3 regions of the Rhizobium sp. K102 genome follow, and region 1 is predicted to be linked to each of the others. Evidence: predicted binding sites of a transcription regulator. Region 1 holds the regulator's gene; each other region holds the start of a gene.

The links. The regulator HrcA, encoded in region 1, represses chaperone genes, less so after heat shock. The targets are predictions, from matches to a motif close to GTTAGCACTCNCNNNNNGNGAGTGCTAAC.
Region 2: the regulator HrcA is predicted to act here: its motif matches at 6,239-6,267, upstream of groES (co-chaperone GroES).
Region 3: the regulator HrcA is predicted to act here: its motif matches at 7,640-7,668, upstream of MHI61_RS16905 (co-chaperone GroES).

The regions. Positions count from the first base shown of each region.
Region 1 is NZ_CP092436.1:3,212,806-3,223,469, forward strand. Features, by position in the region: gene MHI61_RS21865 (nucleoside hydrolase) at 1-134, shown strand, start outside; gene grpE (nucleotide exchange factor GrpE) at 179-811, opposite strand; gene hrcA (heat-inducible transcriptional repressor HrcA) at 922-2,010, opposite strand; gene rph (ribonuclease PH) at 2,137-2,856, shown strand; gene MHI61_RS21885 (VOC family protein) at 2,853-3,278, shown strand; gene rdgB (RdgB/HAM1 family non-canonical purine NTP pyrophosphatase) at 3,279-3,923, shown strand; gene hemW (radical SAM family heme chaperone HemW) at 3,933-5,135, shown strand; gene MHI61_RS21900 (saccharopine dehydrogenase C-terminal domain-containing protein) at 5,270-6,382, opposite strand; gene dnaA (chromosomal replication initiator protein DnaA) at 6,546-8,096, opposite strand; gene rpsT (30S ribosomal protein S20) at 8,936-9,214, opposite strand; gene MHI61_RS21915 (enoyl-CoA hydratase) at 9,406-10,179, opposite strand; gene mutM (bifunctional DNA-formamidopyrimidine glycosylase/DNA-(apurinic or apyrimidinic site) lyase) at 10,200-10,664, opposite strand, start outside.
Region 2 is NZ_CP092437.1:66,330-76,993, forward strand. Features, by position in the region: gene MHI61_RS27825 (DUF2264 domain-containing protein) at 1-652, shown strand, start outside; gene MHI61_RS27830 (PAS-domain containing protein) at 703-3,042, opposite strand; gene MHI61_RS27835 (flavodoxin family protein) at 3,322-4,425, shown strand; gene MHI61_RS27840 (metal-dependent phosphohydrolase) at 4,481-4,900, opposite strand; gene MHI61_RS27845 (DUF2934 domain-containing protein) at 4,906-5,232, opposite strand; gene MHI61_RS27850 (hypothetical protein) at 5,291-5,647, opposite strand; gene MHI61_RS27855 (hypothetical protein) at 5,731-6,021, opposite strand; gene groES (co-chaperone GroES) at 6,409-6,723, shown strand; gene groL (chaperonin GroEL) at 6,771-8,399, shown strand; gene MHI61_RS27870 (hypothetical protein) at 8,467-8,724, shown strand; gene MHI61_RS27875 (SDR family oxidoreductase) at 8,705-9,454, opposite strand; partial or broken gene MHI61_RS27880 (SDR family oxidoreductase) at 9,447-10,195, opposite strand; gene MHI61_RS27885 (FAD-binding and (Fe-S)-binding domain-containing protein) at 10,294-10,664, shown strand, end outside.
Region 3 is NZ_CP092436.1:2,214,479-2,225,142, forward strand. Features, by position in the region: gene MHI61_RS16865 (pyridoxamine 5'-phosphate oxidase family protein) at 1-36, opposite strand, end outside; gene MHI61_RS16870 (glutathione S-transferase) at 80-691, opposite strand; gene MHI61_RS16875 (LysR family transcriptional regulator) at 845-1,738, shown strand; gene MHI61_RS16880 (DUF983 domain-containing protein) at 1,742-2,110, opposite strand; gene MHI61_RS16885 (PLP-dependent aminotransferase family protein) at 2,322-3,725, opposite strand; gene MHI61_RS16890 (S1C family serine protease) at 3,945-4,850, shown strand; gene MHI61_RS16895 (hypothetical protein) at 5,131-5,529, opposite strand; gene groL (chaperonin GroEL) at 5,590-7,224, opposite strand; gene MHI61_RS16905 (co-chaperone GroES) at 7,272-7,586, opposite strand; gene MHI61_RS16910 (hypothetical protein) at 8,091-8,354, shown strand; gene MHI61_RS16915 (hypothetical protein) at 8,351-8,686, shown strand; gene MHI61_RS16920 (DUF1488 domain-containing protein) at 8,999-9,274, shown strand; gene MHI61_RS16925 (transglutaminase family protein) at 9,302-10,144, shown strand; gene MHI61_RS16930 (VOC family protein) at 10,485-10,664, shown strand, end outside.

The DNA of each region.
Region 1 (10,664 bases):
CCGAACTCACCGTCGGCATGACCGTCGTCGACTGGTGGCAGGTGACGGAGCGCAAGCGCAATGCGCGGGTGATGCGCCATGTCGATGCGGACGGTTTCTTCGATCTTTTGATCGAACGCTTCGCCCGCATCTGATTTTTTTGGCTTTCCTCCTCCAACAAGAGAGAAGGAAAGCTATCTCAGGCGTCCTTCTCGTCGAAGACGGAATTGGTCTCGGCTTCGGCCGGTTTCGGGCCGCCCTTGGCGACACCGACCATGGCCGGGCGCAGCACGCGCTCGCCGATGGTAAAGCCCGCCTGCACGACCTGGACGACCGTGTTGTTCGGCACCTCTGAGTTCGGCACCTCGAACATCGCCTGATGGAAATTCGGATCGAACTTTTGGCCGACCGGCTCCAGCTTGCGCACACCATGGCGCTCAAGCGCCGACAGCATGGCACGTTCGGTCATCTCGACACCTTCGATCAGCGTGGTCAGGCCGGCATCGGCGGTGGCCTTGGCCTCCGGAGAGATGGCATCCAGCGCCCGGCGCAGATTGTCGGAGACGGCAAGCATATCGCGGGCGAAACCGGCGACGGAATAGGACTTGGCGTCCTTGACCTCGCGCTCGGTGCGGCGGCGCAGATTGTCCATCTCGGCGGCAAGGCGCAGATAGCGGTCGCGCAGCTCGCTGTTTTCGGCTTTCAAAAGCTCAAGCGGGTCTGGCTGGGCGGTCTCTTCCTGCACTGTATCGTTCTCGACGTAGGCGGCGGCGTCGGCTGCGGCATCGGCCGCAGTTGCGTCAGGTCCGTTTTTCGTCGTTTCATCGGTCATGACGGTCTCCGGTTGGTGTCTTCAGATGCGCCCGATATCGAGGTTTGACCGAAAAAAATCAAGTCTGCGTGACAAAGAAGCGAAAATTCCGCAGTTTGCGCGTTGCGGCGTCAAAGCGGATTGCGCGAAAGGCGAGAGACGAGCTGGGCGGTGTAATCCACCATCGGCACGATGCGGGAATAATTGAGCCGCGTCGGGCCGATGACGCCGACAGCGCCGACGATCCGGTCGTCCTCGTCGCGATAGGGCGCGACGATCAGCGACGAGCCGGACAGCGAGAAGAGCTTGTTTTCCGAGCCGATGAAGATGCGAACGCCGGAGCCGCTTTCGGCCAGATTGAGGATCTCGATCAGGCTGTCCTTCTTTTCGAGATCGTCGAACAACATGCGCAGCCGATCGAGATCCTCGGCGCCGCCAAGCCCTTCGAGCAGGTTGGCGCGGCCGCGAATGATCAGCTGGGCGGGCTTTCCCTCGTCCGGGCTGCCGGCCCAGACGGCGATGCCGCGCTCGACGAGATCGCGCGACAGCGCATCGAGCTCGTGGCGGACATCATCCTTGAGCCGGCTCAATTGTTTGCGCAGCTCCGGCAGGGTCTGGCCGGACATGTGCGCATTGAGGAAATTTGCCGCCTCCGTCAGTTGCGAGGAGGTGACGCCGGCCGGCAGCTCGATGATGCGGTTTTCCACCTGGTCGTGATCGCCGACGAGCACGGCGAGCGCCTTTGTCGGCTCGAGCCGGATAAACTCGACATGCTTCAGTACCGGATCGCTTTTCGAGGTGATGACGAGGCCGGCGCCGCGGGAAATGCCCGACAGCATGCGGCTTGCCTCGTTCATCATCGATTCCACCGGATTGCCGCCGCTTTCGGCCCGCACCTGGCGGTCGATATTGGCGCGCTCCTCGGCGGAGAGATCGCCGATCTGCATGAAGGCATCGACGAAGAAGCGCAGGCCGATCTGGGTCGGCAGCCGGCCGGCGCTGACATGCGGTGAATAGATCAGGCCGAGCTCTTCGAGATCGCTCATGACGTTGCGCACCGAGGCCGGCGACAGCGACATCGGCAGGAGGCGTGACAGATTGCGCGAGCCGAGCGGTTCGCCGCTTTCCAGATACCCTTCGACGATGCGGCGAAAGATTTCCCGGGAGCGCTCGTCCAGCACGGCAACGGCATCCGAAACCGACGTCGACCTGGTGCCCATGAACCTCTCGAACCCAAACTGATGATGCTTCCCGAAAATATAGTCAAACTCGCCCGCGTGGCAAAAGGGAATTTGCAAATAGGCGCCGCCAATCGTAGAAGCGGTCAGCAACTCCAGGAGATAAGAATGCGGCCTTCAGGCAGAAAAACCGACCAGATGCGCAAGGTCTCATTCGAGCGCAACTTTTCCAAGCATGCGGAAGGCTCCTGCCTGGTGAAGTTCGGCGATACGCATGTGCTTTGCACCGCAAGCCTCGAGGACAAGACGCCGCCGTGGCTGCGCAATACCGGCAAGGGCTGGGTGACGGCCGAATACGGCATGCTGCCGCGAGCAACCGGCGAACGCATGAAACGCGAGGCCGCCGCCGGCAAGCAGGGCGGCCGCACCCAGGAAATCCAGCGGCTGATCGGCCGGTCGCTGCGCGCCGTCGTCGATCTGCAGGCGCTCGGCGAACGGCAGATCACCCTCGATTGCGATGTCATCCAGGCCGATGGCGGCACGCGGACCGCGTCGATCACCGGCGGCTGGATTGCGCTTTACGATTGCCTGAAATGGATGGAAAGCCGCAACATGATCAAGGTCGACCGGGTCCTGAAGGATCATGTCGCGGCCATCTCCTGCGGCGTCTTCGCCAGCCAGGCGGTGATCGACCTCGACTACCTCGAGGATTCCTCGGCCGAGACCGACGCCAATTTCGTCATGACCGGCGCCGGCGGCATCGTCGAGATCCAGGGCACGGCCGAAGGCACGCCGTTTACCGAAGAGGAATTCACCTCGCTGATGGGTCTTGCCAAGAACGGCATCGGCGAACTCGTCGCCCTGCAGAAACAGGCGATTGCGGGATGAACCCCATGCTGGAAGGCATGCTGGAAACGGCGCTCTATGCGCGGGATCTCGATGCGGCCGAGGTCTTCTACGAAGACGTTCTCGGACTTGAAAAGATCACCCGTGCGGCCAACCGGCATGTCTTCTTCCGCTGCGGCCCCGGCGTGCTGCTGATCTTCAACCCCGAGGAAACGGTAAAGCCGCCGGCGCCAAATGCCCTGCAGGTGCCGCCGCACGGCACGAGCGGCGAGGGCCATGCCTGCTTCCGGGTCTCCGGCCGCAATATCGATGCGATGGCCGAACGGCTGAAAGCGGCAGGGGTGGCGATCGAATCCGAGGTGCATTGGCCGAACGGCGGCCGCTCGATCTATTTCCGCGATCCGGCCGGCAACAGCCTGGAATGCGCGGAGGCCAAAATCTGGGGCATCGAACAGGATATCTGAATGCGCAAGCTTGAAACGAAGACCATCGTCGTCGCCAGCCACAATGCCGGCAAGATCCGCGAGATCCAGGAACTGATCGGACCGCTCGGCTTCACCGCCAAATCGGCGGCCGAGCTGAATTTCGTCGAGCCCGACGAGACCGGCACCAGCTTCGAGGAAAATGCGACGATCAAGGCGGTCGCCTCGGCCAATGCCGCCGGCATGCCGGCGCTGTCGGACGATTCCGGCCTGGTGGTCGACGCGCTCGGCGGCGATCCCGGCGTCTACACCGCCAATTGGGCGGAAAGAGCCGACGGCACGCGCGATTTCGACATGGCGATGGCGAAGGTGGAAAAGGCGCTGCAGGATGCAGGCGCGACGATGCCTGAACAGCGCACCGCGCGTTTCGTCAGCGTGCTCTGCCTCGCCTGGCCGGACGGGCATACCGAACTCTTCCGCGGCGAAGTGGAAGGCAATGTCGTCTGGCCGCCGCGCGGCACGCAGGGCTTCGGCTACGATCCGGTCTTCCAGCCGGAGGGTTACGGCGTTACCTTCGGCGAAATGAGCGGCGAGGAAAAACACGGCTGGAATATCGGCAAGCCGCAGGCGCTGTCGCACCGGGCGCGCGCCTTCAAACTCTTCGTCGAAAACTGCCTGGAGGCATAAGGTTACCACGTGGACAATTTCGATACGCCAGGCTCCTCGCGCGATGCGGCGCTGCTGCCCGATACCGGCGAGCCCGGCTTCGGCGTCTATGTCCATTGGCCCTTCTGCGCGGCGAAGTGTCCCTATTGCGACTTCAACAGCCATGTGCGCCACCAGCCAGTGGATCAGGAGCGCTTTGCCGCCGCCTTCCTGAAGGAGACGGCGGCGGTTCGGGCGATGAGCGGGCCGAAGACGGTGACGAGCATCTTCCTCGGCGGCGGCACGCCCTCGCTGATGCAGCCGGAAACGGTTGCCGCCATTCTCGACGGCATTGCCCGGCACTGGCATGTGCCTGATGGTGTCGAGATCACCATGGAGGCCAATCCTTCGAGCGTCGAGGCCGAGCGCTTCCGCGGCTACCGAGCGGCCGGCGTCAATCGCGTCTCGCTCGGCGTGCAGGCGCTGAACGACCGCGACCTGAAATTTCTCGGCCGGCTGCATGACGTCGCCGAAGCGCTGAAGGCGATCCGGCTCGCGCGCGACATTTTCCCGCGCATGTCCTTCGATCTCATCTATGCCCGGCCGGACCAGACGGTCGAGGACTGGGAAAGGGAGCTGAAGCAGGCGATCGCCTATGCGGTCGATCATCTTTCGCTCTACCAGCTGACCATCGAGGAAGGCACGCCCTTCTACGGCCTGCACAAGGCAGGCAAGCTGATCGTGCCGGATGGCGAGCAATCGGCCGTGCTCTATGAGGCGACGCAGGAGATCACCGCGCGCGAGGGCATGCCCGCCTATGAGGTTTCCAACCACGCCCGGCCGGGTGCGGAAAGCCGGCACAATCTGACTTACTGGCGTTACGGCGATTATGCCGGCATCGGGCCGGGCGCGCACGGCCGGCTGACGCGCGGCCGCGAAAAAATCGCGACGGCGACCGAGCGCAAGCCGGAAGCCTGGCTCGACATGGTCGAGCGCGACGGCCACGGCATTCTCGACGAAGAGCGGTTGGGTTATGAGGAACAGTCCGACGAATTGCTGCTGATGGGGCTGCGGCTCCGGGAAGGTGTCGATCTCGCCCGTTGGCAGCAGCTTTCCGGCCGCGAGCTCGATCCGAAGCGGGAAGAGTTTCTGCTCGAACATAAATTCATCGAGCGGATCGGCAATTCACGGCTGCGCTGCACACCGGCGGGCATGCTGATCCTTGATTCCGTCGTCGCCGACCTCGCCTGCTGATATCAGACAACGGATTGTTGCCAGCGCGGCGATGACCTTACCGCCGCGCCGGAAATCCATTTTCACCTGTGCTACTGCATAATTCCTTAAATCGAAATCGATTTAAGGATAAAATTATGCAGCAATTCAAAGTGCTACAGCGTCCTTTGCGCGTCTGAAGAGACGCGCGGCGCTGTAGTGGCGCCCGCCTTGAACAGGCTGCCGGTCGGCGTCTTCAGGAACATCTCCAGCGGAATATGCTCCTGATGCAGGAAGCCGGTCGCCGGCAGCAGCCCGTCACGGACCATCTCGATAACGGCGACGACGGAGGCCGACGTCGTCCAGGCGATCGCCGTGCGGCGCGCGCCGGCAATCTCGATCGGATAATAGGCGCGCACGAATTCCTTGCGGCGCAGGCTGCCATTCTCCGTCCCCTCGGCGGCGACGTGGACGTAGACGACGTCGTCTTCGACGGGCGGCTTGGCATTGGTCAGGATCTCGCCGGCGAGTGCGCGCTTGTCGCGCATCAGAAGCTCATGGAAGAAGAAGTTCATCAGCTCCATATGGCCGGGGTAACGCATGGTCTTGTAGTCGAGATTGTCGATCTTGCCGAGCATGGTGTCGCACATCGTGCCGAGACCGCCCGAGGTGGTGAAGGCTTCGAGCTTGACGCCGCCGACATAGATGGTCTCGTGCCATTCCATCGGCGAGACCAGCTTGCGCACACCGCCCTCGATGACCTCGCAATCGTTCAGATATTCGTTGACGACGCCCTCCGGCGACCAGTTGAAGGCATAGCCGAGAAGGCCGGTCGGATGCTGCGGCAGGGCGCCGACGCGCATGCGGATCGAGCGGCAGCGCTCGAAGCCGTCGGCAAGGCTTGCCCCGACAATGCCGACGAAACCCGGCGCCAGGCCGCATTGCGGCGCCATCAGGCCGCGGGCCGTCTTCGACAGTTCGATGATGAAATTGGTTGTGGGAACGTCTTCGGTCAGATCGAAATAATGGATGCCGGCAAGATGGGCGGCGCGGGCCAGTTCGATGTTCAGATGGTAAGGAAGGCAGGAGAGCACCGCCTCGACGGTGGAGAGCAGTTCGCCAATCACCTGAGCGTCGGAAATATCGCCGGTGCGGCACTTGAACGGCAGATCGCCCAGCGGCAATTGCGCATCGATGCCGATCACCTCGAAGCCGCCTTCATGCAACAGCGTCGCCGCCAGCCGTCCGACCTTGCCCAGGCCGAGAACGGCAATCTTTTTGAAACTCATGCATATCCTCCCACGCGCCCGCTTCGGCGCTTTCATTTTTGTCCGATGCGCGCCGCTCCAAATCGGACGTGCACGGGATGGCCGGAGGTATAGAATAAAAAGCTTATAAAGGAAAACGGCCGGAATCGCTCCCGGCCGTCGAATGTCCTCGAAAATCCACCACTTATTCGTTGATCAGCCGCTTCAGCAGCTCGATTTCATGCGAAAGCTTGGTGTCTCCCGATATCAGCTCCTCGATCTTGCGCACGGCGTGCAGCACGGTCGTGTGATCACGCCCGCCGAAACGGCGGCCGATCTCGGGGAAGGAGCGCGGCGTCAGCGTCTTGGACAGATACATGGCAATCTGGCGCGGCTTGACGATGACGCGGGTGCGGCGATTGGAGACCAGTTCCTGGCGCGAGACATTGTAGTGCCTGGCGACGATGCGCTGGATATCCTCGATGCGCACACGGCGCGGCTCGCCGGAGCCGACGAGATGGGCGAGCAGTTCGTCGACGCGCTCGATCGACAGGTTCGGCTCGAAGGAGCGGCGGAAGATCAGCTGGTTGAAGGCGCCTTCGAGTTCGCGGCCGCTGGCCGTGATGTTGCGGGCGACGTGCTGGAGCAGGTCGGCCGGAATTTCGAGCGACGGATCCTCCAGGCGGGCGGCCGCAAGGCGGCGCTTGAGGATTTCGAGACGCATTTCGTAATCCGGCGCATCGAGTTCGATCGCCACACCGCCCTGCAGGCGCGAGCGGACGCGGGGATCGAGCGATTCCAGCTCCCAGGGCGCGCGGTCGGCGGCCACGACCACCTGCTTGGCGCTGTCGAGCAGCATGTTGAGGAGATGGCAGAATTCGTGCTGGATCATCTTGCCCTGCAGGAACTGCATGTCGTCGATGATCAAGAGGTCGATGTTGCGCAGCGAATCCTTCAGCGTCAGCGCGTCGTTGTCGCGGATCGCGGTGGCGAAGCGCCACATGAAATATTCCGCCGTCAGATAGACGACGCGCAGAGCCCGCGGGTTCTGCACCGCCGCATTGGCGATCGCCTGCAGCAGGTGGGTCTTGCCGAGCCCGACCGTCGAATGGACGAAGAGCGGATTGAAGCGCACGGCGCCGGAACCGGCCTCAGCAATCGTCTTGGCAGCCGCAAGCGCGACGCGGTTGGAGCTGCCTTCCACGAAGGTTTCGAAGGTGAAACGGCTATCGAGCGGCGAACCGAAGAGCGGCGAACCAAAGCTCGCCGGCCTTGCGGCGGCAACAGCCGAAACCGCCTGCTGGACGGCCTGGCCGGCCGGCTGGGCGCTTGGCTGGCGGCGCATCTGCGCGGGAGCAGCCGGCTCGGGCTGGACCACCTCGTCGGCGGCCTTCATGCCGCTGCGCGTCGCCGTGCGCACCAGGATTTCGATCTTCAAGATTTCCGGATCTTCGGCCTGGAACAGACCGGTGATGAGATCGAGATAACGATTGTTGATCCACGACTTCAGGAAGGTCGTGGGAACCGACAGGCGAACGACGCTCTTCGATACCGAATGCAGCTTCAACCTGGCAAACCAGCTGGCATAGACATCAGGGCCGACCTGGGCCTTCAAGCGCGCGCTGACGCGCTCGAACAAAATGCTCTGCTTCATTTCCGCCTTTGCTTCCCCCATTTCCAGGCGAATGGAGCCGAACGCCTGCGGTGCCGCATCCCCGTTGTCGTGCCCGCCTGCCGTCATCGTATTCATCTGCATAATGCCGCCTTTCAATTCCACCGGGCGGCCCCCGCTAAAACAGCCGTCCGAGCATTCCCCGCCTTTGACGGGCTGGCGGCATCCTCATGAAGCCACTCGCCTGCCGGTTCACTCAAACATGGCGCAGAACACCGGTGCAGGTACCGCGTTCATGCGGCAACCTTCATCGGCTTCCGTGCCAGGCTGGCGGTCGATCCTCGTTTTCGGCCGACCAGCCCGAACGCAATATTACTATCCCTATCCGGCAGCTCACGTTAAACGTGTGGTTGCCATAGGCACAAAACATCCCTGCCCCGTAACAGCCACGTTACGGCTCAAATCCGTCGAGTGCTTGAAAAAACGGAAGCGCAAGGCTCCGTAACAAATGGCACAAACTTATCGCCCTGCCGACGTGGCAGTTAAGACCGAGCCTCTGCAGGTGATGTCCGCGCCCTTTGTTGGAAGCCATTTAGGCAGGATCAAATGGCAAGATCAACGATGAATTTTACGCAAAATTAAGATGCGGCCATTGACTCCGTCCGCCCTTTTCGGGCGTCACACCAGCGTCAAAAAAGAATCGCTTTTGAATCAAGGAGATTCCCCGTTCGGGCTATTTTGACACGCAATGAAAGAAAAAAAATAAAAATCTTCTTGACTCGCCCAGGGTCCCCGGAGCGCAGGCCAGAGTCGCCCAGCGCGAAAGCATCCTTGCGCAAGCCATTGTTTTTTAAGGACTTTTCCTGTCATGGCGTTGACACGAAACAGTCGTGCGATTAACCATGAAGACGCCGATCAGCTGAATCGAAAAAGCCCGGTAAAATTACCGGGCTAATCATAACGAGGAGGTCGTTAACGGAAGATTACGCGGTCGCGGTGACCGAAAGAGCCTTCACACGAGCGGCCAAGCGAGAGACCTTGCGCGATGCCGTGTTGGAGTGCAGGACGCCCTTGCTGGCGGCGCGGGCAAGCTCCGGCTGAGCGGCCAGGAAAGCGGCCTTCGCCTTGTCGGCGTCACCGGATGCGATAGCCTCTTCGACCTGGCGAACGAAAGTGCGAACGCGCGAGCGACGAGCCTTATTGACGTCGGTACGGCGGGCGATCTTGCGGGTCGCTTTTTTCGCCGAAGTTGTATTGGCCATGGATGCCTCTCTCAAGAATTCGAACAAACTCCGCCATTACCGCGGGCCCTGCGGCCACAAAATCCAGCAATGCGGGAGCAATCGCGGAAAACCAGAGCGGCTTTCCGAACCGTGGGCGGGCATATAACCCTAAAGCCGGCCCACGTCAACGCAGATTTTCAAGCTTTCCAGCCGGAAGCATCGAAAAGCATTCAACGGTGCTGAAAGGCAGGTTTGCGCTTCTCGACAAAGGCCGCCATGCCTTCTTTCTGATCATCGGTGGCAAAGAGACTGTGAAACAGGCGGCGCTCGAAGCGAAGCCCTTCCTCCAGCGTCGTCTCGAAGGCACGGTTGACCGCCTCCTTGGCCATCATCACCGAGGGCTGCGAAAGGGAGGCGATCTTTTCCGCCGCGGCAAGAGCCTCGTCGAGAAGACGCTCGGGCGCCACTACACGCGAAACGAGTCCCGATCGTTCGGCTTCCGCCGCATCCATCATCCGGCCTGTCAGGACAAGATCCATCGCCTTCGCCTTGCCGACGGCGCGCGTCAGCCGTTGCGAGCCGCCCATGCCGGGGATGACGCCGAGGGTGATTTCCGGCTGGCCGAACTTCGCCGTCTCCGAGGCGATGATGAAATCGCACATCATGGCAAGCTCGCAGCCGCCGCCGAGGGCAAAGCCGCTGACTGCGGCGATGACCGGCTTGCGCGCCTTGGCGATGTCATCCCAGCCGCTGATGAAATCACTCTTATAGATGTCGGCGAACTGGAGCGACTGCATCTCCTTGATGTCGGCGCCGGCGGCAAAGGCGCGTTCGGAGCCGGTGATGACGATGGCGCCGATCGCCTCGTCGGCATGGAAGCCGGCGTAGGCTGCCTTCAGCTCCCTCAGGACGGTGGAATTCAATGCATTCAGCGCCTGCGGTCGGTTCAGCGTGACGAGGCCGACATTGCCTCGGGTTTCGACGATCAGGGTCTCGTAAGCCATGCTGGTCTCCCGGTTCTCTCTTATTTCTGGCAGGCGGCGCAATAGAAGGTGGAGCGCCCCGCCTGGACGATACGGGCGACCGTACCGCCGCAGCCGGGCGTGCCGCAAGCCTGACCTTCGCGATCATAGACGGAGAAGGAATGCTGGAAATAGCCGAGCGATCCGTCCGTCTGGATATGGTCGCGCAGCGACGATCCGCCGGCGGCGATCGCATCGGCGATGACGTCGCGGATCGAGGCGACGAGCAGGCCGAGCTTTTCCTTCGGCTTGCCGCCCGGCGTCACCAGCGTGCCGGCGGCGCGAATCGGCGAAAGATGCGAACGCCACAGCGCCTCGCAGACATATATATTGCCGAGACCGGCGATGTTCTTCTGGTCGAGAAGCGCGCTCTTCAAGGGCTGCGCCTTGTCGCGGAAACGGTCGGCGAGATAGGCGGCGCCGAGATCGTTTCCCGTCGGCTCCGGGCCTAGATCGCGGAAGAAAGG
Region 2 (10,664 bases), on a different replicon from region 1:
ATATTCGAAATTCGCCTACTCCACCCGCTATGCCTTCAACATCGAGGCCGACGACCGGAACTTTGCCGCCGCCAGCTTCGACGGCATGCTCGGCCTCTCCGACGACGGCGTTCATTTCCGCATGCGCGAAACCCTCGAAGAAGCGCTGATAGCGGGCGACCGGCTCTATTCGCGCTGGCGCCCCTGGCAGGACGTCAGCATCGAGACATGGCTCATCCCCGCAAACCCCTGGCACATCCGCATTCACCGCATAACCACACCGCGGGCGCTGAGCACCATCGAAGGCGGCTTTGCGATCGAACGTGCCGATTTTAATGCCGATCGATCCGAACAGGCGGAAGGTCGGGCAGTCTGTTACGGACAAACGGATGTCAGCGCCATCGTGGATCTGTCATCCCGTCCGAGGGCCGGCCACACGATGAGCCCGATCCCCAACACCAACCTCATCCACGCCAAAACCCTGCTGCCGCAGCTGCGCGGCGAACTCGGCCCGGGAACCACCGTGCTCGTCACCGCGGCGATGGCCCTGCCCAGCCGCGAGAACTGGGCCGAGGCGCTGAGCAACCCGCCGGCTAGTCCGGACACTACCGAGCTGGAGCGGCACTTCCGTGAAAACGGCGTGCGCGTGCCGGCATTCGCCCTGAAGCTTTAGGATTGTATACCTGAAGCGCGAGGAGCGAATCTGAATGATCTCGACGCGCTTTAGCCCGCCGCACGCAACTCATCGTACACCTCCGCGCCGATGGGAAGCCGGAGGGTGAACGTCGTGCCATTCCCGCGGCTGCTCGTCACCTCGATCGTTCCACCATGAAGCTCGATGATCTGTTTGACGAGATTGAGGCCGATGCCGGTGCCGGCAATGCCTGTGGAGCTTCTGGCGCGGAAATAACGCTGGAACATCTTCGGGAGGTCGTCGGCGTCGATGCCGATGCCTTCGTCGCGCACAGTGATGCAGACGCTTTCTCCTTCCTGCCACCCTGTGACGTGAACATTGGGAGAATCCGGCGCGTATTTCACGGCATTTGAGAACAGGTTGCTGAAGACCTGATCGAGCGCGGGGCGATCACCATAAATGGTCTGAGGAATCCGGTCGAGTTCGAGCAGAAAGCGATGGGATCGCCGGATGCTTTCCTGACGCGCACTGCAGGTTTCGATGATTTCGGCAATTGAGCACGGCTTGGGTATGATGGTGATCCGGCCATGATCCAACCGCCCGGCGGCAAGAATGCTTTCCATCAGTTCGAGCATACGGGAAACCGAGCTGCGGATCTGGTCGGCCTTTTCGGCAAGGAATTCCGGCGTCGCCGCCTCCTTGCGGCGAATGAGCCGCTGCGCTGCGCCGTCGATCACCGCCAGCGGGGTGCGGAACTCATGCGAGGCCATCGAGACGAACTGGCGCTGCAACTCGTTGATCTGCTTTTCCTGTTCGAGCATGCGTTCGAGTTCTTCCGCCTGCCGCGCCAGTTCGACGGTGCGGGAGCGCACCATCTCTTCCAGCGTATCGCGGTGCTGCAGCAATGCCTTTTCGGCACGCTTGGCCTCGGTGACGTCGGCGACGGCCATCAGCGATGCCGCCTTGCCCTTGTAGTTCAAGCAGGTGGAATAGACGGTGACTTCAATGGCGCCGCCATCTGCCTTGAGGTGGCGGGAGGAGCAGGTCGTGGCGGCTGGATCCTCGGCATCGAAGACGGCAGACGTGGCCCGTCCGGCGTCCTGCGGCGCCTGGATGTCACGCAGCGTCATGGTCAGGAACTGCTCCAGACGATAGCCATAGTGATCGATGGCAGCCTGGTTGACATGGAGGAACTTCAGGGTATCGCGGTCATACACCCACATCGGCATCGGATTGCCTTCGAACAGCAGCCTGAACGACGCCTCCTGCATCTTGAGATCGGTGATATCGACTCGGATGCCGACGCTGCCCCCTTCGGAGATCCGGCGTTCCTCGATCCGGATCCACCGGTTTCCGGGCAGACGCTGCTCGTGTTTGCTGGTGGGCTCGGCATGATGGGCCAGCCGCTCCTCAAGCCATTCCTCTTCGCGCCCGACCGCCTCCGGATACTGGCCGCGTTCGAGGCCTGCACGCAGGCGGTCTTTGAAGCGCATCCCTTTGACAAGCATATCGCCGCTTTCGGCGTAAAGCTGTTCGTATCGTCGGTTCCACAGGACGAAGCGGTCTTCGGCGTCGAACAGGACGAGGCCTTCCGGGACGACTTCGAAGGCTGCCAGAAGCCGGGCATGCGCCGCCCGCGCCTCCTGCTCGGCGCGTTCTGCCTGGGCGTGCGCCTCTGCAAGGGCTTTTTCCGCGAACCAGGCCTGTGTGATATCCTCATGGGTCGATACCCAGCCGCCTCCCGGCGTCCGCTGATGATAGCCGCGGATGATCCGGCCGGATTTGAGTTCCTTGATCCAATCCTGGGGCACGTCACCGATATTGGTCGCTTCGGCCCAGGCGAGATAGTCCGACGTCGAAGTGGCGGGAACGGCACCGACCTCATGTCTCAGATTCAGGATGTCTTCCAGGGACTGCCCCGGATGGATGACGGCGGGATCGAGTCCGTAAACCTCAGCATAACGATTGTTCGAAAGAAGCAGCCGGCCGGCCTCGTCAAACAGGCACACGCCCTGTCCCATGCTGGCAAGCGCGGTGTCGAGTTGCTCGTTGCGCCGCTGCAGTCGCGCCTGCGCCGCGCCGAGCTCGATATGTCGCTTGATGCGGGCGACGAGCTCGGCGGCGGCCACGCGGTTGGAGACACAATCCACCGCACCGGCGGCAAACCCCGCAATCTTGCTTTGCTCGTCCTGCGGCGAGACCAGTATAATCACAGGGATATCACGCGTTACGGCGTTTTCCTTGAGACGCCGGCAGTCTTCGAGATGGCGTCCCTCCGACGACAGGGCGTCGAGCAGGATAAGGTTGGGTAACGGCCGCTTGGCGACGCATTCGTGAAACTCATCTCGATCGAGGTGAACGCTGAGCACGATATCGTGTTGATCAAGGCAATCGCCAAGTCCGGGCAGGCCCGTCAACGCACCACCCATTGCAGAGATCATGTGCAGCTCGTCGGACAAGACCACTCCCCCGTTCGCCCAAGTGGCCGCGACTATAGGTCGTATGAGTTAATAAGCGACTTACCGCTGGTCGGCATGCCATCGTGGCCTGTTTCATGGTCAGGAAATGGTTAGTGGGTGGCGGCTACTTCTTGAAATTCCGGAAGAGTTTAGCGCTCGACGCTGCGCTTGCATCGGCCCATCGGTGGCATGACGGGAACACAGTATCTGCCGGTGCGTTCAGCAAAGCACCGGCTTCAGGAGGTCCCAATGCCAGCCAATGTTGCCACTTCAGCCTCCGATCTCGAACCGCGCAAGGGCAGTCCCAGCCCGCGGCTCGACGAGCATGAATTCAAGCGGCGCTTTCTCAATCAATTTCAGGATCCGGCCTACGGCAAATTGCAGGAAGAGCTTGCGCGACTCGCCTCGGCAGCCTGGGAAGCCTACGCAAATTCGCGAAAAAGCCCGAAGACCCGCAAGGCCGGCCCCGGCTTCGCCGATCCCGATTATGATCTGGCTGAAGACTGGCTGGCGGCCCGCGATGCCATCCGTGACGCGCAAAAGCGGCATGACGATCCGAACGGGCCGACCCGTCTGCTTCTCGTCAACGGCTCGACGCGCAGCGAACACACCTGCCCGGGCGAGATTTCCAAGAGCTACCGCATGGTCGATATCGCCAGGGAGGTGCTGGAACAGCAGCGCCATGTGAAGATCGAGATCCTCGACTTGAGCCGGCTCGCCTCGGAATACGGCCGGCAGATCCATCCGTGCAAAGCCTGCTTCTCCACGGCGGCGGCTCTCTGTCACTGGCCCTGTTCCTGTTATCCCAACTATTCGCTCGGACAGATCCATGACTGGATGAACGAGATCTATCCGATGTGGGTCGAGGCGCACGGCATCATGATCGTCACGCCGGTGCACTGGTATCAGGCGCCGTCATCCCTGAAGCTGATGATCGACCGGCTTGTCTGTGCCGACGGCGGCAACCCGGATCCGACGAGCACCCATGGGAAACATGCCGACCAGGCAAAACAGCTGGAGATGCACGGATGGCCCTATCCCCGCCATCTGGAAGGCCGCCTGTTTTCCGTCATCGTTCATGGTGACACGGAAGGTGCCGAAGGTGTCCGCAGGAACCTTTCGGACTGGCTGAGATCGATGGATCTTATACCAGCCGGCCCACTTGCGGAAATCGACCGTTACATCGGTTACTGGGAACCCTACGCGACAAGCCATGCGGCATACGAGAAAGACCAGGCGATGCAGGAGGAAATCCGCAATGCGGCGCGAACGCTATACGAAGCCGCTGCCGCCAGGCGCCAAGGCCGCCAGATCGCTACCGGCGCCGGCTTGCGGCAGCCGCGTCAGAAATAGCGACACGAACGCCTCTTGCTGGCCGGACCTTCGCTGCGGCCACCGGAAGGGAACACTATTGTCCGTTCTCGATATCGCGTAGCAGATCCAGGCCGCTTTGATATTTTTGCTTGTCTTTGCCGGCCTGTTCGGCCTGGCGCAGATTGTCTTCGAGATCGGCCCATTTGACAGGCAAAGCGAGCGAGTTTGCTGCCGCACGCCTGACGAATTCCTCGTCCGGCTCGTCGGGCCGCCGGGTCAATGCATCCACCGCAGAGATGATCGCCGACGGGAAGCCTTCCTCTTTCAGCCTGTCGAGCGTCCAGCCATTGCCTTTTTCGGCGACGTCGTGAAGGTAGGCGACGGTTCGCGCCTCGTCGCCCGGCACGAGAAGCGCGACCCGCTGACAGTGCTCGAAGAAGGGCCGTCCGGTTTTGTCCGTCTGGCCGTCATGTGCCTCCATGGCGATCTGCATGGCGTGGTCGAGATGCTGCATGACGATTACGGTCCTTCGGTCTCTCTGATCTTCTGCCGCGAAGGTTTCTCCCCCGTGGTTATCTCGATATCGGGCGGCGTCGCCCCGGCACCTTGACCAAATCCGGGGTGTGGCCGATCGCGATCGCCGCTTTCCCCGGCGCCTTGAAGCAGCGCCGCGTCGTCCCTGTCGTCTTGATCGAGCAGGTCCTGCAGCGTCTCATCCTCGTCCTCGCCAGCCAGCTCGTCGCAGGCTTGCATCCAATGACGCAGGTCCGCCCCTTCAGGGCGGCCTTCGGCCTCCCAGATTTCGTAGGCCCGCCGGCGTATCTGTTCGTGTTTGTCTGTGGCCATGATCTTCTCCAGGTCCGACCAGACCTCGCAGTTTGGTTTCGCCTCGAGCGGCCGTGTTTCAAGGCGTGTTGATGGTGGGAAGAAAATCCTCCACCTGCTTGCGCTCAGCCTTTGAAAGCGTCTCCACCCGCTCCTGCCAGAAGCGTTCGGCCGCCGGCGGATCCACCTCCCATTGGCGAACAGTGGTGATGTTGTCGTCGATCTTGGACCGGCGGCGCCCGCCGAGGCTCAGATACTCTTTCGCGAGTTTCAGGCTTGGCGTTTCGGTGCCGCTGTCGCGATCCGATGTCGAACTCGCATTGCGCCGGACTGCGTCCGATGCATTCTGGCGATCGACCTCGGCCCGTTGCGTGTCGAAGGAACGCGCGTCGTCGGTTCCGCTTTCGGGTGGTGTGTTGGTTTTCGAAGTCGTCATGGATCACCTCTCGATGCTGTGATCCATTAACCTTCGCCAGCTGTGAGAGTTCCGCACGCCGGCGATTGATTTGAGCGGGTCAATCAGTGAACGGCCATGCTTACCATGCGATAAGGGTGCACGGCCTCGAACTGCGAGATCATCGCCGTCGCCTGGAGCAATACGCGCTCGGCATTCTCGGGATCGTCCCGGGCGAGTTCGTCGGCGTTGACGCGGATCGCTTCGGCCATGTTGTTCGACAGTACAGCAAAGTGCATATTGCCCTCGACGAGGGCCTCGCGCGCCGTATCCTCCAGCGTACGAGCGATGTCGACGAAGATTTCCTCGCGTTCCTCGATAGTGAGGTCTTTGATTATATTGGTCTTCTCTTCCATGTCACTCACTCCTAAAAGAACGTGGGCCTAAAAGAACGTGGGCCTAAAAGAACGTGTGACGGTGATCGAGCTCATCGAGCCTCGATCGCCTGAGAGCTAGGAACGCCGAAATCCGGATTCAAGCCGGAGCACAGTTTTGAACTCGTCTTCAAGACGAGGGGACGACCATCGTCATTAGTTCGAACGCAGGAGCCGGTCTTCTGTTCCCCGCGGGGCCATTAGCAGTCGCCAGCAGCGAGTGCTAATTTTTCTGCGCCGCCCCTTGAAATCGAAAAACCATCGAACCAGATCAATCCCGCAAGGCGCGCGACCTTGCACCCACCCGGACCTCGTCATCCGGTCCGGTCTGGCGAACAACGTCATCATTGTTTGTCGATGGAGGAAGACATGTCGTTCCGACCGCTTCATGACCGCATTCTCGTCCGCCGCGTCGATTCCGAGGAAAAGACCAAGGGCGGCATCATCATTCCCGACACCGCCAAGGAAAAGCCGCAGGAAGGCGAGGTCATTGCCGTCGGTCCCGGCGCCCGCAACGATGCCGGCCAGATTCAGGCGCTCGACGTCAAGGTCGGCGATCGCGTCCTGTTCGGCAAGTGGTCCGGCACGGAAATCAAGATCAACGGCGAGGACCTGTTGATCATGAAGGAAAGCGACGTGATGGGTATCATCGAAGCCCAGAGCGAAGGAAAGCAGGCCGCCTGAACCCTCAGGACGTGGTCAATGCTAGCTGCCTATGAAGGAGTGAGGACATGGCTGCTAAAGAAGTCAAATTCAACGTCGAAGCCCGCGAGAAGCTGTTGCGCGGCGTCGACATCCTGGCCAACGCCGTGAAGGTGACCCTTGGCCCGAAGGGCCGTAACGTCGTGATCGACAAGTCCTTCGGCGCGCCGCGCATCACCAAGGACGGCGTTTCGGTCGCCAAGGAAATCGAACTCGAAGACAAGTTCGAGAACATGGGCGCCCAGATGGTCCGCGAAGTCGCTTCGAAGACCAGCGACATCGCCGGCGACGGCACCACGACTGCGACGGTCCTCGCCCAGGCCATCGTCAAGGAGGGCGCCAAGGCCGTTACCTCAGGCATGAACCCGATGGACCTGAAGCGCGGCATCGATCTCGCCGTCGTCGCCATCGTCGCGGAACTGAAGGCCAACGCCCGCAATATCTCCAACAATTCCGAGATCGCCCAGGTCGGCACGATCTCCGCCAATGGCGATGCTGAAATCGGCCGCTTCCTGGCGGAGGCGATGGAAAAGGTCGGCAATGACGGTGTCATCACGGTTGAAGAAGCCAAGACCGCCGAAACCGAACTCGAAGTCGTCGAAGGCATGCAGTTCGACCGCGGCTACCTCAGCCCCTATTTCGTCACCAATGCCGACAAGATGCGGGTCGAGTTCGAGGATCCCTATATCCTGATCCACGAGAAGAAGCTCTCGAACCTGCAGTCGATGCTCCCGGTTCTCGAAGCCGTCGTCCAGTCCGGCAAGCCGCTCCTCATCATCGCTGAAGACGTCGAAGGCGAAGCCCTTGCAACGCTCGTCGTCAACAAGCTGCGCGGCGGCCTGAAGATCGCTGCCGTCAAGGCCCCCGGCTTCGGCGACCGCCGCAAGGCCATGCTTGAAGACATCGCCGTGCTCACTGCCGGCACCGTCATCTCCGAGGACCTGGGCATCAAGCTCGAATCCGTGACACTCGACATGCTCGGCCGCGCCAAGAAAGTGTCGGTCGAGAAGGAAAACACCACGATCGTCGACGGTTCGGGCGCCAAGTCCGACATCGAAGGCCGCATTGCCCAGATCAAGGCCCAGATCGAAGAAACCACCTCCGACTACGACCGCGAGAAGCTGCAGGAACGCCTTGCCAAGCTCGCCGGCGGCGTTGCCGTCATCCGCGTCGGCGGCTCGACCGAAGTCGAAGTCAAGGAAAAGAAGGACCGTGTCGACGACGCGCTTCACGCAACCCGCGCGGCGGTCGAGGAAGGCATCCTGCCGGGCGGCGGTGTGGCCCTGCTGCGCGCCGTCAAGGCGCTTGAAAAAGTCCAGACCGCCAATGCCGACCAGCGCGTCGGGGTCGACATCGTTCGCCGCGCACTTGAGGCGCCGGCTCGCCAGATCGCCGAGAACGCCGGCGCGGAGGGCTCGGTAGTCGTCGGCAAGCTGCGCGAAAAGACCGACTTCTCTTATGGCTGGAACGCCCAGACGGGTGAATATGGCGACCTCTATGCGCAGGGCGTCATTGATCCGGCCAAGGTCGTTCGCACCGCGCTTCAGGACGCGGCATCCATCGCCGGTCTTCTCGTGACGACGGAAGCCATGATCGCCGAGAAGCCGAAGAAGGATGCCCCTCCGGCAATGCCGGGCGGCCCCGGCATGGATTTCTGAGACGAAAGGTCGCCGGCCCGCCCCGACAGGATGATGTCCGGGCGGGCTGTTTTCCGAGGGAATTAAGATGGTTCAAACGATCACAAACCGATCGCAGGTGCCGCTGGACTCCCGCGATCTGGCAACCTGCCAGCAGGTCTTCGACAAGCTCAGCGCCGACTACGCGATAGCAAGGGACAGCGCCGAAGCCGAACGAATGGCGAGCATCATCATCGAGCTCTACCGACAGGGCGTGCGCGACCCCAACCACCTGCAGTCGATGGTCGAGGCGGCCCGCGGCCTCTTCGAAGCGAGCGAACGCCCGCCTACTGCTCGGGGAATTTGATCATGGTACCGCCGCCGGTCGCCTGGTCGGTCGGGAAGACTTCTATCCTGGAAACGTCAACGAAGACGGGAAGCTCGATGGCGTTGGCGATGATCGAGGCGATGTGAGTCGGTTGGATCGGGCGGTAGCCGTCATAGAGCAGCGTCCGCGCCTGGTTGCCCGCCATTGCGGTTCGATAGAGGTCCGTCTGGACGCGGCCCGGCACGACCTCCGTCACGCGCACCGAGCTTCCCAGCAGATCGCAGCGCAGATTGTCGCAGAACAGGCTGAGTCCGGCCTTCGAAGCGCCATAGGCGGCCATGTTCGGATATGGCGCCTGGCCGCCGCTTGAACCGATATAGAGGAGGTGGCCACGCTTTCGTTCGACCATTCCAGGCAGAAAGGCGCGGGTCAGATGCATCGGCGCCTTGAGATTGACGTCGATCATCGCATCGATCTCGGAGGGTTCGATCTCGGCGAAAGTCGCCCGCGTCGAGAGAATGCCGGCATTGTTGATCAGGATGTCGACATCAACGCCATCAAGCTGCCGCACGATTTCAGCGGTATCGCGAACATCGGCCTGGATCGGCTTGGCTCCGCTCTCCTGGACCAGTTCAGCCAGTGCCTCGGCGATTCGGCCGACGGCATAGACCGTCAGCCCCATGTCGCGCAACCTGCCGACGGTGGCGCGGCCGATGCCGCTCGTCGCACCCGTGACCACGGCGACCCGATAGGGCAGCGGCTCAGACATAGATGTAACCTCCGCTGACGACGACGTTTTCGCCGGTGGCATAGGTGTTGCGGCTCGACGCCATCATGACGATCCATTCCGCCATCTCGACCGGCTCCGCCGCACGGCCGAGCGCGCTGGCCTTGGCCAACTCCGGCAGGAATCCGAGTTCCTTTGCCCGGTCCGTCGCAAAACCGGCGGGCGCCACGGAATTGACAAGGATCTGATCCTTGGCGCATTCCTGGGCAAAGGATTTCGTCAGGCTGACGACGGCCGCCTTGGTTGCGGCATAATGGGCGTTTTGGGGTGGGCCTTGAAAGCATCGACCGAGGTCACGTTAACGATCCGCCCTGTCACCTCAGGTGCGTTCACGTGCTGGCGCATATGAAGGACGGCGGCGACCATCATATGATAGGTACCCTTGACGTTGATCGCATTTTCGAGATCCCACTCCTCGTCGGTGATCTCAAGGATAGGCCGCCGGGGATAGATGGCAGCGCTGTTGACGAGCACGTGGATGCGGCCGAGTTTGCCGGCGATCTCGTTAAACCCGCGATGCGCCGTTTCTGCCCTGGAAATATCGGCAATGGCCGTTGCGACCTCGGCGCCAAGCGCGCGCAGCGCCGCAGCCGAGGAACCGAGCAGTTCCTCGTTGCGATCGATGAGCCCGATCCGGGTCGCCCCATGTGTGATCATGAGCTTCGCCGTCGTCAATCCGAGCCCGGAAGCGCCGCCGACGATGATTGCGGTCTGGTTCTTCAAAGTTCCACCTCGTTGTTTGGCGTTGCGCCGTCAGCATTGTATGTTATCACTTATATGCCAAGCTTGGCAAAGCTCAAGTGCATTCTGAAGGTTTCGAAATGATTCCACGCCTCCAGCCGAAGGTTTCAATCCCCCTGCCCCCCGCGGGTTTCTTCCAGCGGCTTATCGAGGCGGGGTTTACCGGCGATATCGAAACCGGCGCGGCAAGCCGAACCGTGTTTTCGACCGACAATTCCATCTACCAGGTCGAGCCGACCGGCATCCTTTTTCCGAGGGCCGTCGAAGACCTGCAGGTCGTGGCGGCCGTGCTGTCGCAACCGGCCTTCCGAGAGATCAGCATCGCGCCGCGGGGCGGCGGCACCGGCACCAACGGTCAATCCCTGACATCGGGCGTCGTGGTGGACTGTTCGCGGCACATGACGTCCATTCTCGAGATCGATCCCGTCCGAAGGATTGCGCGTGTCCAGGC
Region 3 (10,664 bases), 1.0 Mb from region 1:
GGGCGATACCGCATCCTCTCCTGATTGCTCCAGCATCACGGCCTCCTTTCGGGCGCGATTTTCGACCGGGGATGGATCTTTATGCGGCCAGGCCGATCTTCGTCCTGCGGAAGCCGACGAAGCCGGGCAGCGCCTCGATGCGGGCAAGCCAGGCGCGCACGGCCTGATAGGGCGAGGTGTCGACATTGCCCTCCGGCGCATTGGCGATGTAGCTGTAAAGCGCGATATCGGCGATCGTCGGATTGTCGCCGAGCAGGAAGGCGCGGCCTGAGAGCTCCACCTCGACCAGCGTGAGAATACGGTGCGCCCGGGCAATCACCTCATCGGCATGAAAATTGGCGCCGAAGACAGTGACGAGACGGGCGGCGCAAGGCCCGTAGGCGATCTCGCCCGCGGCGACCGACAGCCATTTCTGGATCCGCGCCGCCGTCAACATGTCCTCCGGCAGCCAGTCGGTGCGGCCATATTTGCGGGCGAGATAGATGAGAATAGCGGCGGAATCGGAAATGACCGCTCCATCGTCGTCGAGCACCGGCACTTGGCCAAAGGCATTGAGCTTCAGGAACTCAGGAGCCTTGTGAGCGCCGGCGGCCATGTCGACCTCGACCAGTTCGTAAGGCACGCCGAGCAGCGACAGGAACAGGTGAACCCGGTGCGAATGGCCGGACAGCGGATGATGATAGAGTTTCATGACGGTTCCTCTGAGGTCTGATGGGGCGGGAACAAGGCCTCGGCCTTGCCGGCGATGGCCGTTCGAACCATCTGCAGGGAATTTACTGCCTTCCAATGAACTGCAGTAGGATGCTAATCTGGAAGGCATGTTCTCAATTGATGGAAGGATAAAATGGACCGCCTCGACGCCATGAGCGTGCTTCTTGCCGTCGTCGAGCAAGGCAGCCTGTCGGCCGCTTCGCGGCATCTGCGTTCACCGCTGGCGACAGTCAGCCGCAAGGTCTCCGAGCTCGAGGCGCATCTTCACGCCAAGCTGCTGCAGAGAAGCAATCGGAAGATCACATTGACCGAAGCCGGACGCTCCTATGTCGAGGCGGCGCGGGAAATTCTCGACCGGGTGGAAGAAGCGGAACGGACGGCCGCCGGCGAATACAGTGCGCCGAAGGGCGACCTGACGATGACCGCGCCGATCGTTTTCGGGCGGCTGCACGTCCTGCCTGTCGTGGTGGATTTCCTCAAAGCCTATCCCGAGATCAATCTGCGGCTGATGCTCGGCGACCGGCTGTCGAACCTCGTCGAGGATCATATCGACCTGGCGCTGAGGATCGGCACCCTGGCCGACAGCAACCTGATCGCCACGCGGCTCGGCGCGATCCGCCGCACAGTCTATGCCAGCCCGGATTATCTGGCGCGGAACGCCCCACCCCGGCAGCCGGGCGATCTTTCCGCGCATGACTGCATCACCTTCGAGAACATGGCCTCGATACGGAGCTGGACCTTCACGGAGGGGAAGCGCGATCTCGCGGTGCCGATCCGCTCACGGCTTGCGGTCAACACCGCCGAGGCCGCCGTCGATGCGGCCGTCGCCGGCCTCGGCGTTACCCGCGTGCTCTCCTATCAGGCCGCCCGCGCCGCAGCGGCGGGCCTGCTGGTGCCGCTGCTCCAAGATTTCGAACCGCCGCCGGCGCCGGTGCAGCTCGTCTACCCCTCGCAGGGACTGGTGCCGCTGAAACTGCGGGCGCTCATCGATTTCGCGACGCCGCGCCTGCGCGCGACGCTGAAATAGGCTTTAGGCGAGTTTGCCCTCTTCCGCCTTGTAGAAATATTGGCTGGCCACCAGCCAGCCCTTCAGCGGCCTCAGCGGCGGAATGCAGGTGGCGAGCATGAAGGGGCCGGTGACCAGAAGCTGCACCCAGATCGGCGCCGAGAACGCCACCTCCAGCCAGACGCCGAGCAGCACGCTCGGGATGCAGGCGAAGCAGATGACGAAGAAGGCCGGGCCGTCGGCCGGATCGGCGAAGGCATAATCGAGGCCACAGACCTCGCATTGCGGCTGCAGCGTCAGGAATCCCTTGAACATATGGCCCTGGCCGCAACGCGGGCAGCGTCCCCTGACGCCGGTCTGCATCGGGGGAAGTGGGGGATAGTCGGTATCCATGATAACCTCGTCTTCTCTGGCATGCGACTCAAAGCCAATCAATGCCACATAGATGTATGCATTCAATATAAATACATTACGCCTCAATCACCAGTCAACTTGCCAGAATGCCGCAGATCCCCGTCGGCTGCCGACCGGGCAACGCAGACATCACATCATCGAGGGGGACGAGACCCGCAGCGGCCTGAGGGCAAGTTGAAAGCTGCCGGGCTTAGAAGAACGACGCCGCCATCTCCGGCGGGCCTTCCAGCGCATGGGCCATGAATTCCAGCGCGCCGTGCAGTCTCTCCCGGGTGATCGGACCGCCGAGGCAGACCCGCACGGCTTCCCGGGCGGCGCCCTCGACGGTGAAGGCATCACTTGCCACGACGCCGATGCCGGAGGAACGCATATGGCTGCCGAAGGTGGAACGGGTCCAGCCATTGGCGAGCGGCAGCCAGATGTTGAAGCTGATCGGATCGGCGCGATAGCTGCCGGCCGGCAGGATGGCGGCGACCATCTGCTGGCGGGCGGCGGCCTCGGTGCGGACGAAGCGCAGGATCGCATCGGCCGTGCCGTCCTCGATCCAGCGGGTGGCGAGCGCCATGGTCAAAGGCGAAGCCATTACGATGTTGGCGCGCATGGCGCTGACGAAAGGCCATACGGCCTTGCTGTCGGGCGCCACGACATAAGCAAGGCGCAGGCCCGCGCCGAGGCATTTCGCCAGGCCGCCAATATGCCAGGTCAGATCCGGCGCCATTGCCGCCAGCGGCGCCGGACCTTGCTGTGGAATGAAGCCATAGGCATCGTCCTCGACGATCGGCAGCTGATATTTGCGGGCGACGGCGGCGATTTCCGCGCGCCGGCCGGTTGAAATCGTCAGCGTCATCGGGTTCTGCAGCGTCGGATTGAGATAGAGCGCCTTCGGCTTCAACCGCTCGCAGGCGCTGGCAAGGGCCTCCGGCAGGACACCGTCCTCGTCCATCGGCAGGCCGGCGAGATTGAGCCGCAGCTGGGCGGCGATCGAGCGAATGCCGGGATAGGTGATGATTTCCGACAGCACGGTCTCGCCCGGCTTTGCCAGCAGGCCGAAGATCGCCAACAGGGCTGGATGGGCGCCCGGCGTGACGAAGATCCGCTCCTGCGACGGCGTGAGCCCGCGGCGACCGAGCCAGGCGGCGGCGGCGTCCTTATCCATGCCGGAGCCGCCGAAGCCCTGATAACGCAGAAGCGGAACGAGACTGGCGGCCACCGCCGACATGCCCTCGCGCATGCCGGCGATCAGTTCCGGATCATCCGGTTCCGGCGGCATGTTCATCGAGAAGTCGACGATCGATGCGCGGCGCGGATCGGGTACGGCGTCAGGCGCGAAGTCCTGCCGCGCCTTGCCCGCGCGGCCGGTGACGAAGGTGCCCCGGCCGACATGCGACTCGACAAGCCCGCGCTTCTGCGCCTCGACATAACCTCTGGCCACGGTGGTGAAATCGACATTCAGCCGCTTGGCGAGGTCGCGCTGCGGCGGCAGCCGGTCTCCAACCGCCAGATGGCCGCTGCGCAGATCCATTTCGATCAGATCGGCAATCGCCATGTAACGCGGGCTGCTGCTGCGGCTGAGATCGGGATGCCAGTCCTTCATGTCGTGATCCGTGCCCGTCTGATTCCTGATGGGATTGACTGTATATTGTTGCGTAGCAGCGCTGTCACCCCGGATATTCCCGGTATCCCTCTACGCCGTGGCAGGCGGGTGCGGAAATTCCCGTCGCGGCAGCCTTGCCGCCACCCCTTCATCTTCTTACCTATTAAAGGAGGCGCGCCGGCTTTCGGTCTCGCGCGGCGACGCCCTCGGGATAAAAGCATGAATATCGATCCGATCCTGCGGTCAGTCGTGGCCGTCCGTTCCTCCATTCCGGAAGATGCCTTCACGGCGGAGACGCTGGGCACCGTCCGGGAGGGCAGCGGCGTCGTCATTCGCGACAACGGGCTGGTGCTGACAATCGGTTATCTCATCACCGAGGCCGAGGAAGTCTGGCTGACGACCCAGGACGGCCGGGTGGTTCCCGCCCATCCCCTTGCCTATGATCAGGAAAGCGGCTTCGGCCTGGTGCAGGCGCTCGGCGCTCTGAACGTCCCGGCGGTTGATTTCGGCGATGCGGCCGCCGCCAGGCCCGGCGATCCCGTCGTGCTTGCCGATGGAATCGGCGAGTTCGTCCAGGCAAACATCGTCGCCCGGCAGGAATTCGCCGGCTACTGGGAATATCTGCTGGATGAGGCGATTTTTACCGCACCGGCCCATCCCGCATGGGGCGGGGCAGCGCTGATCGGCGCCGACGGCAAGCTTCTCGGCATCGGTTCGCTTCGCCTGCAGATGAGCCAGGATGGCGAGATCGCCGATATCAATATGGTCGTGCCGATCGATCTTTTGCCGCCGATCCTCGACGACCTCTTGAACCGCGGTCAAGTCAACAAGCCGCCACGGCCCTGGCTCGGCGCATTCTCCGCCGAAAGCAATAGCGGCGTGGTGGTGATGAGCGTGGCCGAAGGCGGTCCGGCCGCCGAGGCCGGCCTGCGTCAGGGCGATATCATCTCCGAGATTCGTGACGAAGAGGTCGATGGCCTGGCCGATTTCTACCGCAAGCTCTGGCGCAGTGGCCCAGCCGGCGCCGAGATTCCGATGCGGATCCTGCGCAACGGCCGGGAAGCCTGGCTGCGCGTCAAATCCGCCGACCGCAACAGCTTTCTCAGAAAGCCGCAGCTGCAGTAGGGCCGCACCAGAATCGAAAAAGCCGTTGCGCTAGTATGATCGTTGAGAGGGCGCACCTTCCGACCCCCATTCCGATGAGCGTCAGAGATCCTTGCTCGTAAAACAGACCTCAGATCAGCCGGCCGTCATCTTCCGGCGCGCTCGCCGTCCGGCGGCGCGCGGGGGCGTTGTTTGCTTTTCCATGCCCGTCGGCCGCCGGCTGAATTTCCGTGAAGCCATTACCACCAGCTTCTTCTGCGGGCGGCTGTGGGTCGGCCCTGTTCCCGAAACGAACCATTGGTCAGGTCCCGACGGCAAGCGCCGTGGTGCAGCCTTGAACACTTCGGCTGTCGGCAGAAGTCTGCCCGGGCATGGTCGCCCAACCGCCGGCTTCAACGAACTGACGTTGCTTGTAGCCTTCGGTAATCGCCTTGAACTCGATCAGTTTAGCGCTGGCGTCCGGCGCCGCATTAAACCGCTCGACGCAAATGGCGGACGCCAGTTCGCCGCGTGCAATGTCACCGGCGGCGGCTGCCGCTTTGCTCGATGTGCCACCTGTTACCCAACCTCCCCAACTGAACCCGATGACCATCGTGGCGATTGCCGTGACGAGGCAGGCCCAGACGAGAAGCGTCTTGGATGGCTGGTAACTGTCGAAACGCTGGCTGATTGATGTCTTGCTGCTGCTCTGCACGGACATTGGAATTCTCCTTGTCTACGTCGGGTTTGCCGTCCGGCGACGCCGGATCGGTTCAGGCTTTCAGTATCCCATATCGCCCATGCCGCCATTTCCGACTGCATGGGCAGAATTTCTTGCTGGAATGTCGGCGATCATCACCTCGGCGGTGATCAATAGCGCCGCGATCGAGCCGGCGTCCTGCAGAGCAGTGCGCACGACCTTGGCAGGATCGACGATGCCGGCCTCGACCATATCGACATAGGTCTCGGTCTGTGCGTCGAAGCCCTGATTGTGATCATTGCTGCCGGCGAGTCTTCCGACGATGATCGAGCCCTCGAACCCGGCATTCTCGGCGATCTGCCGGATCGGGGCTTCGAGCGCCCTGAGCACGATCGAGATGCCGGCCGTCACGTCGGCGTTCTCCCCAACCATTCCCGTCAGCGCCGACTTCGCGCGCAACAGCGCCACGCCGCCGCCAGGCACGATGCCCTCTTCGACCGCCGCACGGGTGGCGTTCAGCGCGTCGTCGATGCGGTCCTTCTTTTCCTTGACCTCCGTCTCGGTTGCGCCGCCGACGCGGATGACCGCGACGCCGCCGGCGAGTTTCGCCAGGCGCTCCTGCAGCTTTTCCTTGTCGTAATCGGAAGTTATCTCCTCGATCTGCGCCTTGATCTGCTGGATGCGCGCCTGGATGGCCGCTTTCTCGCCGGAGCCGTCGATGATCGTGGTGGTGTCCTTTTCGATCAGCACGCGCTTGGCGCGGCCGAGCATATCGAGCGTGACGTTCTCGAGCTTGATGCCGAGATCCTCGGAGATCATCTGGCCTGATGTGAGCACGGCAATGTCTTCGAGCATGGCCTTGCGGCGGTCGCCGAAGCCCGGCGCCTTGACGGCCGCGACCTTCAGGCCGCCGCGCAGCTTGTTGACAACCAGAGTCGCCAGCGCCTCGCCTTCGACATCCTCCGAGATGAGCAGAAGCGGCTTGCCGGTCTGCACAACGGCCTCCAGAATGGGTAGCAGCGCCTGCAGACTTCCGAGCTTCTTCTCGTGCAAGAGGATGTAGGGATCCTCCAGTTCCACGCGCATCTTCTCGGCATTGGTGACGAAATACGGCGAGAGATACCCACGGTCGAATTGCATGCCCTCGACGACGTCGAGTTCGGTCTCGGCGGTCCGCGCCTCTTCGACGGTGATGACACCCTCATTGCCGACTTTGTCCATCGCCTTGGCGATCATCTCGCCGACGGCGGCGTCGCCATTGGCGGCAATGGTGCCGACCTGCGCGATCTCACCTGATGATTTGACCTTCCTCGCCCGCGCCTGAATCTCCTTGACGATGGCAACGACGCCGAGATTGATGCCGCGCCGGAGATCCATTGGATTCATACCGGCCGCGACGAGCTTTGCGCCCTCACGAAAGATGGAGGCGGCGAGCACCGTCGCCGTCGTCGTGCCGTCGCCGGCAAGATCATTGGTCTTCGAAGCCACCTCACGCACCATTTGCGCGCCCATGTTTTCGAATTTGTCGGCGAGCTCGACCTCCTTGGCGACGGTGACGCCGTCCTTGGTAATGCGCGGCGCGCCATAGGCTTTGTCGATGACGACGTTGCGACCCTTTGGACCAAGCGTCACTTTGACGGCGTTGTTGAGCAATTCGACGCCGCGCAGCAAATGATCGCGCGCATCGGTGGAGAATTTGATTTCCTTGGCAGACATGATTTCTATCCAGTTCGGTCTTGAGATGAGGGTCGGAAAACCGACCGTCAGGCGGCCTTGTCGGCGGCCTCGGTCTTTTCCACGATGCCCATGATGTCGGCCTCCTTCATGATCAGGAGGGTCTGGCCATTGATCGTAACCTCCGTCCCCGACCATTTTCCAAACAGGATCAGATCACCGACCTTGACATCGAGCGGGACCAGATTGCCGCTTTGGTCGCGCCGGCCAGGGCCGATTGCAACCACTTCGCCTTCCTGCGGCTTTTCCTTGGCGACGTCTGGAATGATGATCCCGCCCTTGGATGTGACATCGCCTTCTGCACGCCGAATGACGACGCGGTCGTGAAGTGAACGGAATTTCATTGAGGTCTTTCTGCTGCCGGCGCGTATGGCGGCTGCAATCCATAAATAGCACTCGTGGCACTCGATTGATAGGAGTGCCAAGAAATATTGTTCATGGCAGGAAATTTTTCTAAAAAATCCTGAAATCAATCCAACCAGATGTTTTGTAAAAAATAGAAATTATGCGCCATCACGCTACATTTTTATTCGCCATAGCAAAGAATTAATTCAGTGTTTTTCATAAAGAAATCCGAATTTATCTTGATTTAAACTCAATCAGGGCGTAACGATAGGCCTCGTCGATTTGGCCGACTTGGCTTCGCGGTGTCAGAGACCTACGACCCGCCATACACCACCGAATTCTCGATAGCGAATATGTGACGTCGTTCCGGCGTGCATTCGCTTGTTCCCGATCCGGAATGAACCTGGCGCTGACCGCGGATGTAGCGGCAGCGTCGCATTCGTCCGGTTCGGATCTCAACGCTACAGGAAACGCATCGGTGTATTCCTGGGGAGGTATCAGCCATGACAAGTCGCACCACACAAACCGTCGTCCGTTTTTCATCCCCATTCCGCCTGCCGGGTTTCGATAGGGCACAGCCAGCCGGAGAATACCGCATCGATTACGATGAGGAATTGATCGAAGGCGTTTCCCGGCTCGCCTGGATGCGGGTCGGCGCCTTCATCCACCTGCCGGCGATCGCCGCGCAGAGTTCGACGCAGCAGATGATGCCCATCCAGCCGTCAGATCTCGAAACGGCACTCGAAAAGGACCACGAGCAATTATGACCGCAACCCGCATCCCGCAACGCAGTGAACGCTCGATCCGACGCGAAGCAGCAACACACATCTTCAAGGTGGGACAGACCGTCCGGTTGAAGGACGGGTTTCTGGTCGTTCCCTCCAAGCTTCCCGACGTATGCCGCATTACCGCAACGCTGCCTCTGAGAGGCAATGTACCGCAATACCGCATTCGAAGTGACGACGAGCGTCATGAGCGGGTTGCGCCGGAGGATAGCCTGAAACCGGTAAACCTATCGCCCGCCGGCAGCGGCGCAACACTGATCGAGAGGACGTTTGGCCATGGCCACCGCCCGAAAGATGGAAGGTTGACATCGTGAAGAGCAATGGTGACGAAACTGAACGACGGAATGCCTTTGCTCTCGTGGCATGGCTAAACAAGGGTGGCGCGCCCGGCCGCTACTCCATGGACATCGAACGCGACCGGCGGATCGTGCGCATCCGTTCTTCGACCGTCTATCATGCTTCTGCGAGCCTCCCGGCACACGCGGACCACGCCGCAATCAGCGGGAGCCGAGCGGAGGCCGGCAACGAGATGGCGGCCTCCAATCTTCTCAACCTGGGGTACCGGAGGGAATGGATCAGACTGTCGAACGCTGCCGGGAGTGCTCCCAGACTCCGCCGGTTCAACCATGGCGCTAGCCTTTCTCAATCCAAGCCGCAGCTTCGATACGGCCAGAAATGCTGTGCGCTTCGTCGGCCATGACGGGATGTTCGAGGTGTTGTTCTTTGTCGAGGTTGGCGCTCTGGCGAAATCCTACACCGCATTGCAAAGTAGCGGGGTCTCGGAAACGAGGTGGCTTTCGTCTTTCGACGCCCTGCGCACCTCCATTCATGACGCAGCACACAAAGCCTACTCCCACCGCCGCCGCCCCTCCTATACTCTGACTGCGGCGGATTTCCGCTAGACGGATCCGGACGCGCGAGAACGCTCCATGTTGATCCGTTACGGCTATGAAATTACCTTGACCTGCCCGCAGCCGACTGCCTTGGTATGTCTGTTGTCGGTCCATGAGGATCGTGCAGCCGACATCAGAATTCCGGAAACAGTGTTCACCACTCCCGACGTTCCCACATCGACTTATCGCGACCTTTTCGGCAACCGCTGCCTTCGGCTGGTCGCCCCGACGGGCGATCTGACGATATGGGGCGATGCGACCATCGAAGACGACGGCGAGCTGGACAGATCGCTGCCGGGGGCGAGGGAACTCCCGGTTTCGGAGTTGCCGGATGATTGCCTCGTCTATCTGATGGGCAGCCGCTATTGCGAGACGGATCGGCTCAGTCAAATCGCTTGGGACATGTTCGGCACCGTCTCCCCGGGCTGGGGCCGCGTTCAAGCGATTTGCGACTTCGTTCAAGGCCATATCCAGTTCGACTACATGCAGGCGCGATCGACGCGGACAGCCTTCGAGGCGTTCCACGAACGTGTCGGCGTCTGTCGCGACTTTGCGCATCTCGCGGTGGCCTTGTGCCGTTGCCTCAACATTCCTGCCCGATATATCAATGGCCATCTCGGTGACATCGGAATTCCCGTCGTCGACCCGATGGACTTCAGTGCTTGGATCGAAGTCTTCCTTGACGGTGCATGGCATACATTCGATCCGCGCAACAACACGCCGCGAATCGGTCGTATTATCGTCGCGCGTGGACGCGACGCTGCCGACATCCCGCTCATCAACTCGTTCGGACCCCATGTACTGAAGGCGTTTCGAGTCTGGACCTACGAGGTGACAAACCTGCAGCAGATGCCAAGCGCCGCTGAGGGAGCTGTTTAGCCGGGCCAGGGCGGATGCGGCGATGTCCAGCGCGGCTTTGCCGCTGGCGACCGCAGTGGCAGCACTGCATCCCATATGCCGCCCCGAAAAATCGCGTGACAGCGTCGCTCGCCTTGTCTTAACTAGGGCATTGCCGGTACAGCCCCGACTTGCACTGGAAGCAGGCGTTGATATCTTCGGGTGAGGACCGCGTCAGATGAAAACACTGGTCATAGGCGCAGCCGGAATGGCCGGCGTTCCTTTGTGACACATGCCTCAGAACAGCTGCTGAAAAATCTTGGCGTCGAGCCATCTTTCATGTGAGCAGTCCCTCGGGACCGAATTAGGGAGTTCGCAGTTCATGTTCGATCATGTCTCCATCGGCGTCAAAGACCTCGAAAGAGCCCGCCGTTTCTACGACGCGGCGCTGGTCCCGCTCGGCTATGAGCGCCTCTCCAATTCCGATGGTGTGATCGGCTACGGCGCGGACGAGGTCGGCCTCTGGGTGATACAGGCGGAGCACCCCGTTGTCTCCGACATG